3 regions of the Bacillus sp. PK6-013 genome follow, and region 3 is predicted to be linked to each of the others. Evidence: predicted binding sites of a transcription regulator. Region 3 holds the regulator's gene; each other region holds the start of a gene.
What was found. Region 3 encodes NrdR, which represses ribonucleotide reductase genes. Its sites were predicted from a motif close to AACACNATATATNGTGTT; they were not measured.

Region 1 (4,217 bases), 700 kb from region 3:
CCCGCTAAAAACACGACTGTTCTCAGTCCTTCTCCGTCTACGATGCTGTCATGGATAATATTCATCACTTTCATAGGTGCTTCACTCTGTCCTTTTCTTCTTGTCTTTTCGCCGAATTCCACTTTGACATATCTCCGACTAAATATCCCGTAATCCGTCTGATCCGTTCAATCAAAGCCTCATCTCGATTTTTGCACTGCGGGCACTCGTTATCGATGATTCCGGTAAATCCGCACGCCTTGCAGTGGTCGACAGGATGGTTGATCGAGGCGTAGCCCATGCCTGACCGGCGCATGGCGGTTACAATCATGTCCATCGCTTTAATGTTTTTTTTCGGGTCTCCGTCCAGCTCAATGTAGCTGATATGCCCGCCATTGCACATCAAATGGAACGGCGCTTCTTTTCTGATCTTTTCAACCGCAGTCAGCTTATAGTGAACAGGGATGTGAAACGAGTTCGTATAGTAGATCCGGTCTGTGACATTGTGGATCGAACCGAACTCCAATTTATCTTTTTTGACAAATTTCCCTGAAAGTCCTTCTGCCGGTGTGGCGATCAAAGAAAAGTTCAGCTTGTGTTTTTCTGTGGCTTCATCGGCCTTATCTCTCATCGACTGAACGATTTTTTTGCCGAGTTCAAACGACTCTTCGCTTTCTCCGTGATGTTTTCCTGTCAATGCAGTCAAAGCTTCAGCCAGTCCGATAAATCCGATGCTCAATGTTCCGTGCTTTAGCACATCCTCGAGCGTGTCCTCAGGATCAAGCTTCTCGCTTTCATGCCAGATGCCTTGCGAATACAGGAACTTAAAGTCTTTTGCTCTTTTTTTGCATTGAAAGGCGTACCGTTCAAGCAGCTGTTGAATCGTTAATTCCATGTAGCGGTTCAGCAAAGCAAAAAACTGTTCAACATTTTCGCTGAGCAGCGCTATTTTGACAATGTTGATCGAGGTGAATGACAAATTCCCTCTGCCGATGCTGTTTTCTTTCCCATGAATATTGGCCATGACGCGCGTTCTGCATCCCATATAAGCGATTTCGCTTTCCGGTGTTCCGTCATAAAAAGGTTTATTCACGGGCGAATCGATAAAGCTAAAGTTCGGAAACAGCCTTTCAGCGCTCGTTTCCAATGCAAGCCGGTACAAGTCATAGTTAGGGTCTGTTTGATCGACGTTGACGCCTTCTTTCATTTTGAAGATCTGAATCGGAAAAATCGGCGTCTCCCCCTTGCCGAGACCTGCTTTTGTCGCCTTCAGAATATTTTTGATCAAAAGGCGGCCTTCCCTTGACGTATCCGTGCCGTAATTAATTGAAACAAACGGAACCTGTCCGCCGCCCCGCGAATGCATGCTGTTGGCATTATGTATAAAGGCTTCGCACGCTTGGTAAGTTGTGTTGTCCGTTTCTTCCCACGCTCTTTCCCTTATCTCTTCTTCTGTCAAAGTTGTCGGGTATTGTTTGATTTTCACCAGATGCTTTTCGTACGTTTTGCGGACGTAAGGCGCCAGATCGTAATCGAACATCGGAAATGACTGGCCGCCGTGCTGCATATTTTGATTCGATTGAAAAATGATGGATGCGAGTGACAATGCGCTCATAATGTCCTTCGGTTCCCTGAGGGAGCCGTGGCCTGTATGGAATCCGTCTTTTAACAGCCGGCCCAAAGGGATCTGGCAGCAAGTCGTTGTCCCGCTCGGCATATAGTCTAAATCGTGCGGATATATCAAGTTGTCATCGACTGCTTTCTTGATTTCCGGCGACATTAAGTACTGGAGCGCATAATGTCTGGAACTCTCGGATGCAAACCGGCTCATTTGCCCCATCGGAGAGCGGCCGTCTACGTTGGCATTTTCCTGCATAATATCGTGATCTCCATACCCGACGATATCATGAAATGTTTCTGTCAATTGCAATAATCCCTGTTCTTTAAAGCCTGTTGTCATCCTAATCTCTCCTAAAAAGTAGCATATATAGTGCCCGAACTTTCGAAAGACACTACATATTGATATTAGCACAAATGATACCCGTTAAATTTAGCAATTTGGTGACGTTATTTCAAAACGGTCATAAAAAAAACGCCCCGGACAAAATGTCCCGGTGCGTCAGCGGCGAAATGACTTGTAATCGATCGTCATTTGTTTCGGAGGTTTTCTTTGTTTTGTCCGTTTTTCGATCCAGACGGTTGCAAGCGGCGTCAGAAGCGAGGTGACAATGACGCTTGTCGCGATGATCGCGGTCGCTGAATCAGCCACCGGCGCAAACACGGGGTTTGCATCGGCAAGCGCATACGGCACGGCTACCGCAGCCCCGGCCGTTGACGATGCCGCGACGCCCGCGACGCCGTCTCCTCTTGCGACAAAGCGGTCCAGCAGGTATAGAGAAGCACCCGAGAGAACGACGACTGATACGCCGACAACAATACCTAAAAAGCCGGATTGGATTAACATTTTAAAATCGAGCGTGTTTCCCAGTGAAAATGCGAAGAACGGAATGATCGCCGGTACGACTTTTCCGAACAACTCGCGCAATTCAGGGTCAAGGTTTCCGAGAATACAGCCGAGTAAAAACGGGATGACGGTTGCAGCCAGCGTCTCCCAGGGAAATGCTGCGAGCCCTGTCACACCGAAAGTGACCATCGTCATAAACGGGCCCGATTCCGTGCTGATAAAGGCGAAAGCACCGGCGTCTTCCTTTCTTCCCATGTGGTTCATTAACGCCAAATACAGACCGCCGTTCGTTTCATTCATAACGGCTACAATAGCAAGCACTGACAGTCCGGCAAAAAACCCGCTTTGAATGCCTTCATCTGGAATGAACTGCGCTGCGATCAAACCCAATAATGCGGCAATGCCGACTTTGCCGATCAGAAGTGTCAGTCCCTTCCTCGCAATATATCCTGAAGAACGAAAATCTATTGTTGCACCAACGCAAAAGATAAATACTCCTAAAATCGGCAGCGTTCCGGTAATCAGGGCGCCTGTAAATCCGCCGAAAAACTCCGCGGTTCCCGGAGCAAACGTATTCAGCGTTGCGCCCAGAAAGAGCGGAATGATCATTATGCCGCCCGGCACACGTTCAATCGTTGCTTTAATTTTCATCATTTTTTCTCCCATTCTAGAAATTAATGAAAAAACAAAGCTGTCGATCTTGCAAAATCTGAAGTCTTTTCACGCTGCGCACGCTTTAATTCTGCCGAATCCGACGCTGAAAGATACGCTGGATATCCGCTTCTGACACTTTGTTCAGCTGGCTTCCCACTCCAACTGCCAATGCTCCGGCATCGAGCCATTTCTCCACATCGCCCGGATGGATCCCCCCGGTTGGTATGAAACGAACCTTCGGAAAGGGGCCCGCGAGGTTTTTCATGTAAGGAATCCCGGAAGTCCCCCCTGGAAACAGCTTAAGAACCCGAAAACCCTTTGAGACCGCTTCCATAATTTCGCTCGGTGTTAATATGCCGGGAATAAAAAATGTATGCAATGAGGCGGCTTCCTCAGCCAATTTTTCTGAAAAACCCGGACTGACGATGAATTTTGCCCCCGCTGCCGCGGCTTCCCTCGCCTGTTCGCTTTCAACCACCGTTCCGGCTCCGACAAGGAGGCCGTCTTTTCCTGCAAATTTTTCAATCAGCTCAGACGCTCCCGGCGTCGTATATGTGATTTCAATCGCAGTAATTCCTTTGTCGATCAATCTGTGAATGCTTTCCTCAGCAGCTTCCTTATCGCCTGCGCGGACGACCGCGATCAGCCCGGCCTCGGCCAGCTGCTCCTGCACTTTTCCGATCATAGACATTTCCATTACGGTCAACCTCCTGTTTTTTGGTTGTTTGCCTCTGCGGCCATAAAAGCTTTCAATTGATCCCTTGACGGCAGACCGTCCATATCACCCGGAGCCATGACGGCCAGAGCTCCGATCGCATTTGCCCTCTGAACTGCTTCTTCAAGCGGCAATCCGTCTAATAGACCGCTGATCATGCCGACGGCAAAACCGTCACCAGCGCCAACGGTATCAACAACCTTTTCCACCTGATAACCCGGCACATAACCCTCTTTGTCCGGTGTCCGGTAATAAGCCCCCTCTTTTCCAAGCTTGATGACAATGACCTTGACCCCCTGCATCACATAATATTTAGCGATATCCTCGGGAGAATTGCAGCCTGTCAGGAGTTTTCCTTCATTGATCCCAGGCAGAAACCAGTCTGCTTGCGCGGCGATCTCATGA
Region 2 (4,217 bases), 1.2 Mb from region 3:
TTGCCCTGTATCCTTCGTTCTTGCATAGTAAAGTGTTTTGATTCCTTTATGGTGGGCATAAAGATCGATCCGGTTCAGATCGCGTGTCGTCATTGTATCTTTCAGGAACAATGTAAAGCTTATGCCTTGGTCAACGTGCTGCTGAATCGTCGAGATCATGTCGACAACTCTGAACATGTCCATATCATACGCTTCTTTATAGTAGAACCAGTTGCTCGGCGCAAGTCCAGGCATCGGATAGTACGTCTTGGAGTTGCCGTAAGTTCTTTCTTCAATCCGCTCCATGATCGGCATGACTGATGCCGTACTTGACTGTACATATGAAATGGACCCGGTCGGTGCGATGCACAGTCTGTAGCTGTGATACAATCCGTGTTCTTTGACAAACTGTTTCAGCTGTTCCCAGTCTTCTTTTGTCGGGATGTGCATGCCTTCAAAAAGCTTGGCCACTTTTTCGAATTTAGGCGAGAAATCTTGTGTAACATACTTTTCGAAGTATTCACCCGTTGCGTAAGCCGAACCTTCGTAGTTATGGTACGTCTCACCTTTTTCTTTGGCGATTTCGGCAGACCGTTCAATCGAGTAAAAGTTCATCATCATAAAGAAAGTGTTCGCGAAGTCCCTCGCTTCCTCACTTTCGTAGGCGATATTGTTCTGTGCCAGGAATCCGTGCAGGTTCATCGCTCCAAGGCCGATGGATTTCATCGCTTTGTTCGCTTTTTTGACCGCCGGTGCGTTCGTGATGTTCGTCGTTTCAGAAACGTGCGTCAGCGAATCGGTTGCAAGCTTAACCGTCTGCTCAAGCGATTTGTTTTTCATGACGTTCAATATGTTCAATGAACCAAGGTTGCAGGAGATGTCCAGGCCGATCTCATCTTCTTGACCGTAGTCTGTGTATGAAGAAACCTGTGAAGCCTGAAGAACCTCTGAGCAAAGGTTGGAAAATTTAACCTTGGAAATATGATTGTTCGCATGCGCGTTGTTGACATTGTCCTGGAACATAATGTACGGATATCCTGATTCCGATCTTAACATCGCAAGCTTTTCGAGCATCTTGCGCGGGTGGATTTTTTCTTTTTTGACGCGCGGATCTTCCACAAGCCGGTCGTACATCTCGTTCATATCCATTTCATCGAGGTGCTCGCCGTACGCTTTATAAACGGTGTGCGGATAGAATACGTATGCCGCTTTATCCTCTCTTGCAAGCTCGATGAATTTATCTGGAATGACGACTCCGATGGACAATGTTTTCACCCGGACATCCTCATCAGCGGAAATCTTCTTCGTATCGAGGAAATCGTTGATGTCGCGGTGGAAAATGTTTAAGTATGCAGCCCCTGAGCCTTGTCTTTGTCCCATCTGATCAGCGTAACGGAATGCGTTGTCAAGAAGCTTCATCACGCCGACAACGCCTTTTGTCGCGTTTTCGACGTCTTTGATCGCTTCGCCTTTCGCACGCAGTTTTGAAAGGTTCAACGATACGCCTCCGCCTAGCTTTGACAGCTGCATTGAAATATCAATCGCTCTCGAGATGTCGTTCAAGGAATCATTGACTTCCAAGAGGAAGCAGCTGACCAGCTCTCCGCGGCGTTTGCGGCCGGCATTTAAGAACGTCGGCGTGCTCGGCTGATACTCCTGGTTGATCATCATTCTGACGAATTCCTTCGCCTTCTCCTTATCCCCGTTTGCAAAAAATAAAGCTACGATAGAGATTCTGTCTTCATAGCGTTCAAGAATTTTTTTCTTGTCGTTTGTCTTCAGCGCATAGTCATTGTAAAACTTAAAAGCGCTCATAAAGGACGGGAATCTGAATTTTTTAGCGTAAGCCTCTTTGAACACTTCCTTGATTTCTTCGAACGTGTAGCGGCTTAAAAACTCTTCTTCATAGTAGTCATTCTTGATTAAGTAATCGATTTTCTCTTTCAGATCATGGAAAAATACCGTATTTTGGTTGATATAGTCTACAAAATAACTATGTACAGCTTCTTTATCTTTATCAAACTGGAATTTCCCGTCTTTTTGGATCATGATCTCATTGTTTAACTGGATCCATTTTGGCACTTGATTTTGTGACAATTCTTTCTACCTCCTGAGTAAACAGTTCAACGTCTTTGGCCGTCCCGCTGAGCTCAAATTTGCCGAGAATCGGAACCTGATACTGCTTCGAGATTTTTTCTGCGCTTTTCGCAAAATTGTCTCCCCACACTCTGTTTCCGCTTGCCGCAACTCCCAAAAGAAGATGGGCGTTTTTCTCAAGAAACATCTCAGTCGTTTTCGGAACTTCCCCAAACCCTGTCGTGTACGTGATCAAAACAAACGGTTCGTCTAGATACTCCTCTGTGCTGACTTTCCGTTTATTGCGAAAAGGCGTCTTATCCACAAAGCGCTGAACGTTTCCCGTTTTTGAATCAAATACGATCTGAATCATCATTATCACGACCTAGTAAAATTGTTTCCGAGTCTTTCAACTCGAACCTTACACAATATATAGTATACTATCATTCAAGAAAACACAATATATTGTGCTCAGGTTGATGAAAGTTCACAATTTGCTTCAGCTTAGGAGGCCTAAGGCCAAAGAAATATGAGTAGAATGAGAGCCGTTCGCTCATCCTACTCACAAACCGAAATCTATCATAACACGAAAAAAATTGAGTTAGTAGACTAGACTTTTTCGCTTATTTTTTGTAAGTGTCACAGCACTTGTTCTCGCATACCTCTTTAATATCGGCTTCGATGCCGAGTTCCTTAAGAACCGACTGAACAGCCGTCATGATCGACGCTTCCCTGACAAGTTCTTTTCCGTTGACGAGAATACTTGTGCCGTATTCATAGCAGGAATCATCTTCACACGTCTCTTCCCAATGGTTGATGACGATCTTAGGTTTCATTGTTCGCTCATTCCTTTTCATTTTCAAACTGAATTGATGTAAACACTACTTAGTTTAGCGATTAGATGCCGCTTTGTAAATTTGAATGCCTCGGTCTTTCACAGGACGTGATGACGGCGGCGTTTTAGACAGGATGTCCGGCAATTGGCCGCCGTTCCTTTTATTCCCAGACTCCTGCTCGGCAGGACCGGCAACGGCCGCAGTTGATTGTAAAGTCGCCTCGAAAACGACAAAATCCCAAAACAGTAAACAGTAAACTGTTTCAGGATTTTGTCAGGCAATCTGAAAAGACCATGCCAGGCATGGTCTTTTAGCCGTAAATCGCTATTCGAGTTCGAGTTGAACGTTTTTTTTGCGGTGCAAATGTGGAAATGGCATGTTTGTATATAAGCTGCTGCTTTCCTTCCGATTCAATCAACACTGTAAAGTTGTCAAATCCTTTTACTTGTCCGCGCAGCTGAAATCCATTCAGTAAAAAGACCGTGACAAATGTACTTTCTTTCCGAATCTGATTCAAAAACTGATCTTGAATATTTATCGATTTCATGTTTCTGGTCCTCCTTGTTTCTCTATACCATACTGTTTCGATTAAAGTTCGAGCTTTCCTGCTATGTAAGTGAAAATTTCCTGTTTTTTCTGCTCGATATTGACAGGGGGCGTCATGTCATACCAGGCGACATCCATTTGATTTCTGAACCATGTCAGCTGTCTTTTGGCGTAGCGTCTCGAATTCCGCTTCAACGTCTCAACCGCCTCTTCCAAGGACGCTCTGCCTTCAAGGTGCGCATAAAGCTCTTTGTACCCGATGGCCTGAACAGACTGGCAATTTCTTATGTTTTCATCATAAAGCTGTTTCACTTCATTCAGCAGCCCCTCATCCATCATCTGGTCTACGCGGCTGTTGATCCTGTCATACAGCACTTCCCGTTCCATCGTCAAACCGATGAGAGCCGTGGTGTATAACAGCTCTTTTCGCTGTCCTTCTATATGTTCAGACATCGTTTTTCCTGTCGTATGGAAAATTTCAAGCGCCCTGATGACCCTTCGTTTATTGTTTGGATGTATGGCTTTTGCCGCTCCGGGATCGCGCTCTTTCAAAAGACAGTGAACATATTCGGCTCCTCTCTTGTCAGAGAGCGCCTCCATCTCCGCTCGGAACTCAGGATCGCCCGCTTCCTCTGTGAATGAATAGTCATAAAGGACAGACTGGATATAGAGCCCTGTCCCCCCCACAATCATCGGAAGCTTCCCTCGCCTGCCAATCTCTGCGATTTTTTGTCTGACGATCTCCTGATATTCAGCAACCGAGAAAGATTCCGTCGGTTC
Region 3 (4,217 bases):
GGGAAAAATGAAGACATCACAATCGTGATGGGCGTCAATGAACGCGAATTTGATGCGGAGCGTCATACGATTATTTCAAACGCTTCCTGTACGACGAATTGTCTCGCTCCTGTCGCAAAAGTGCTTGATGATGCATTTGGCATTGAAAACGGCCTGGTGACCACTGTTCACGCATTTACAAATGATCAAAAAAATATTGATAATCCGCACAAAGACTTGAGAAGGGCGCGCGCCTGCGGTTCTTCGATCATTCCGACAACGACAGGCGCCGCGAAAGCGCTGTCACTTGTCATGCCACATTTAAAAGGAAGAATGCACGGCCTGGCCCTGCGCGTTCCCGTCTCAAATGTGTCACTCGTTGACCTTGTGGCTGATTTAAAAAGCGATGCGACGGCAGAAGATATTAATGAAGCGTTCCGAATGGCGGCGGCAGGCTCGATGTCCGGGATCCTCGATGTATGCGATGAACCGCTTGTCTCATCCGATTTTAATACGAATCCATACTCGGCGGTGATCGACAGCCTTTCAACAATGGTGCTTGAGAACAGAAAGGTGAAAGTGCTCGCATGGTATGACAACGAATGGGGATATTCGTGCAGGGTTGTCGATTTAATCAGATACGTGGCTTCAAGAATGAAACACCCTTCGGCTGTATAAAATAAGAGCATGGACGGATAAAAAATAAATACCCCTTAACCATCAAATGATAAAACCGCCTTGCAAAAAATATTCAAACAAAGTATACTATTTTTCGTGAACTTCTAGTTCGTGAGCGCTTCGGCATTACTTAAAGGGTTAGGACCTCTCCGGACTAACTTTCCCCCGTGGTAAATGACCGGTTCAGTTGCTTGGAAATTCACTTTTCTAATTCTTGTTAAGGGGGGTCCATGCTATGGAAACAATGGGGCGTCACGTTATCTCCGAACTGTGGGGATGCGATTTTGATAAGCTGAATGACATGGATTTTATTGAAAAAACGTTTGTAAATGCGGCACTGAAGTCAGGTGCTGAGGTACGTGAGGTAGCCTTTCATAAGTTTGCACCTCAAGGTGTAAGCGGGGTTGTGATCATTTCTGAATCTCACTTGACCATTCACAGTTTTCCTGAACACGGATATGCCAGCATTGATGTTTATACTTGCGGAGATTTAGATCCGAACGTAGCTGCCGATTATATCGCAGAAGAATTAAGAGCAGAAACAAGAGAGAACATTGAAATACCGAGAGGCATGGGACCTGTTCAGGTGAAACAGGCCAACGCCAAAGCACAGGCACTTTAATGCCGATAGAGGAGCTGGATGAAAAAGCGGACACCGCTTTTAAAATCCGCTCCTTTTTCTTTCCTCTCGCGACAATCCCCGAAACATATTCTCCCCGGCATTCTCTTGCCCTAATTTGTTTTCCCTTGGAAATCAACCATTTTTTTAATAAAATATAGAGAAGAAAGACAAAGGGGACAGGGGATATGAGTCTTTTTCAAAACATTCACCGGTTTTTTTCTACACACGCCGAAACGTCTGACCGCCATCCTTCGGACGAGCTGAAGAGCCGCTATTATAAAGCGGCGTCAAAAGAAACGCTCAATGCTGTAAAGGAAGTGCTGGAAGGCCTTGACGGCTGTAAGGTGACATCGGTGTCGGAAGAAAGAGGAGAAATCAGCGCCGAGGTGAAAAAAACGAGAAAAGCTTTTGTGGTGGCGACAGTCGTGTCGATTCGCCCTTTTGATACAGCGGTGGATTTTAATGTGTCAACGGAAACGTTTTTGCCGACCGATTTTGGCTACAGCCGCGGGCTTGTCTCGACGCTATACAGCGAACTGGACGGAAAGCTGCAGAAATCTGTACATTCAAACAATTGAATAGGGAGCTGAAAAAATGAAATGTCCAGCATGTCAGCATAACGGGACGAGGGTTTTGGACTCCCGTCCCGTTGACGAAGGCAGATCGATTCGCAGAAGACGCGAATGCGAATCATGCAACTATCGATTTACTACATTTGAAAAAGTGGAAGAAATTCCGCTCATCGTCGTAAAAAAAGAAGGAATCCGGGAAGAATTCAGCCGCGAGAAGATGCTCCGCGGTTTGATCAAAGCGTGCGAAAAACGCCCTGTCGCCTTAAAGCAACTTGAGGATATTTGCTTTGAAATTGAAAAAGAGCTTAGAAATCAAGGCGTTGCTGAAGTGAAAAGCGATATGATCGGAGAAATGGTGATGGACCGGCTTGCGAAAATCGACGAAGTCGCATACGTCCGGTTTGCTTCAGTATACCGCCAATTTAAAGATATTAACGTATTTATCGACGAGCTGAAAGACTTAATAAAGAAAGAACGGTAAAGAGCTGTAAATTAATCCAGCTCTTTTCTCATGATAAAACCACGGTCGTGTGACATGAAGGCCTGAAAAAGGTGTAAAATGAGGACAAGAAACAAAGTGGAAGGTTGACAAAAGATATGAGTAATTATTGGAAAGACTTGCTTCCTGTCGATCCGTACGTTGTCAAAAGCTGCGGATTGCTTCAGGACTTGGACCGGCAAATTGTCACGCTATTGTATCAGCCTCTAATCGGCTCTTTTTCATTCAGCTTGTTTCTCACGCTGTGGGGGGAACTGGAGCAAAACAGAGTCTGGGGGAAAAGCTCGACTCACAGACAGCTGATGGCGGCGATGCAGACCAACCTGAAGACGATTCACTCAGAGAAGGAAAAGCTTGAGGGAATCGGACTGTTGAAAACTTATATGAAAGAAACGGAAGACGAGCGTTTGTTTATATATGAATTGATTCCGCCGCTCAGACCGGATGAGTTCTTTCAGGACGGCATGCTGAATGTCTTCTTGTACAACCGCGTCGGAAAAGCGAGGTTTCAGCAGCTGAAAGAATACTTTTCCCACCCGTCTGTTCCCGAAGAAGCACGGGATATCACCCGTTCTTTCAACGAAGTTTTTGCATCTGTCCAGCCGAGCGAATGGAAGATGTCTGACGATATGATCGAAGCGATGGAGCTTCGCGAAGATCGTGAATGGATGAAAGAAGGGAATGGCAAACCGGCGGCGGTCACAGACGACGCCTTTGACTTTCAACTGTTTCTCGCCGGTTTATCCGACACGCTTATTCCGAGAAAAGCGCTGTCAGACCAAGTGAAGGAAACGATTAAAAAGCTCGCCTTTCTCTACGGGATCGAACCGCTTCAGATGCAAAACGTCGTCATGTCAGCCGTTGATGAGCACGATACGATCACGACAGAAGCGCTCAGAAAAGCGGCGAGCGACTGGTATCAGATCGAGCGCAGCGGCCCGCTTCCGGAGCTCGTCGACAAAGTGCAGCCGATGAATCTCCGCGAACAGCCGAATCAACAGTCGTCAACGAACGCCAAGGAAGACAATTTGATCGCTTTGCTTGAGCAGGTATCGCCGAAAAAGCTGCTGCAGGATATCGGCGGCGGAGCGGAACCATCCAAAGCCGATCTGAAAATTATAGAAGAAATAATGCTTGACCAAAAATTAGAGCCCGGCGTCATCAATGTTCTGATTTATTATGTCATGCTGAAAACCGATATGAAGCTTTCGAAAAATTACACCCAAAAAATAGCTTCTCACTGGGCCAGAAAAAACGTTCGCACGGTTAGAGAGGCTATGAAGCTTGCGAAAGAAGAAAACCGCCAATATCTTGAATGGGCGGAAGGGAAGAAAAAGCCTTCCCGGAACAAGAAAGTCATCAGGGAAGAAAAGCTGCCTGACTGGCTTCGGGAAAGTGACGAAGCCGACAGTAAACCGCTCGAAACAGAGCCGGCCGGTTCCGTAACGAGAGAAGGCTTTGACCAACAGAAGCAGAAGCTGCTCGAAGAAATAAAAAAACTGAAAAACCATTCCGCTCTTTAATGTGAGGTGAAGATGATGGAGCCGATTAAACGCGCTTTGCAAGGCGTGACGACGAGACCCGATTTTCAAAAACGCCTTGAAGATATGAAAGAAAAAGTGCTCTCTGACAAGGATGTTCAGGAGTTTTTAAACAGCCGCCAGTCAGAAGTGGATCAAGGAATGATCGACAGGAGCCTAAACAAGCTTTATGAATTTACACAGCAAAGCAAAGCATGCCAAGACTGCTCGAGTCTGAAAGAGTGCAAAAACCTGATTCAAGGTTATCATCCAAAGCTTGTGATGAACGGAAAAACGATCGATGTTCAATATGACAGGTGTCCGGAAAAAAAGGCAGCGGACGAGAG

Region 1: a site for NrdR is predicted at 1,957-1,974, ahead of M1E03_RS02685 (anaerobic ribonucleoside triphosphate reductase). Genes of this name have one in related genera too.
Region 2: a site for NrdR is predicted at 2,510-2,527, ahead of nrdI (class Ib ribonucleoside-diphosphate reductase assembly flavoprotein NrdI). Genes of this name have one in related genera too.

What each region holds. Positions count from the first base shown of each region.
Region 1 is NZ_CP096417.1:544,619-548,835, reverse strand. Features, by position in the region: gene nrdG (anaerobic ribonucleoside-triphosphate reductase activating protein) at 1-74, opposite strand, end outside; gene M1E03_RS02685 (anaerobic ribonucleoside triphosphate reductase) at 71-1,939, opposite strand; gene kdgT (2-keto-3-deoxygluconate transporter) at 2,099-3,094, opposite strand; gene M1E03_RS02675 (bifunctional 4-hydroxy-2-oxoglutarate aldolase/2-dehydro-3-deoxy-phosphogluconate aldolase) at 3,180-3,794, opposite strand; gene M1E03_RS02670 (sugar kinase) at 3,800-4,217, opposite strand, start outside.
Region 2 is NZ_CP096417.1:2,400,422-2,404,638, forward strand. Features, by position in the region: gene nrdE (class 1b ribonucleoside-diphosphate reductase subunit alpha) at 1-2,076, opposite strand, end outside; gene nrdI (class Ib ribonucleoside-diphosphate reductase assembly flavoprotein NrdI) at 2,033-2,428, opposite strand; gene M1E03_RS12090 (hypothetical protein) at 2,679-2,891, opposite strand; partial or broken gene hfq (RNA chaperone Hfq) at 3,216-3,438, opposite strand; gene miaA (tRNA (adenosine(37)-N6)-dimethylallyltransferase MiaA) at 3,480-4,217, opposite strand, start outside.
Region 3 is NZ_CP096417.1:1,242,580-1,246,796, forward strand. Features, by position in the region: gene M1E03_RS06305 (glyceraldehyde-3-phosphate dehydrogenase) at 1-657, shown strand, start outside; gene speD (adenosylmethionine decarboxylase) at 893-1,279, shown strand; gene M1E03_RS06315 (cytosolic protein) at 1,465-1,857, shown strand; gene nrdR (transcriptional regulator NrdR) at 1,874-2,332, shown strand; gene M1E03_RS06325 (replication initiation and membrane attachment family protein) at 2,449-3,873, shown strand; gene dnaI (primosomal protein DnaI) at 3,889-4,217, shown strand, end outside.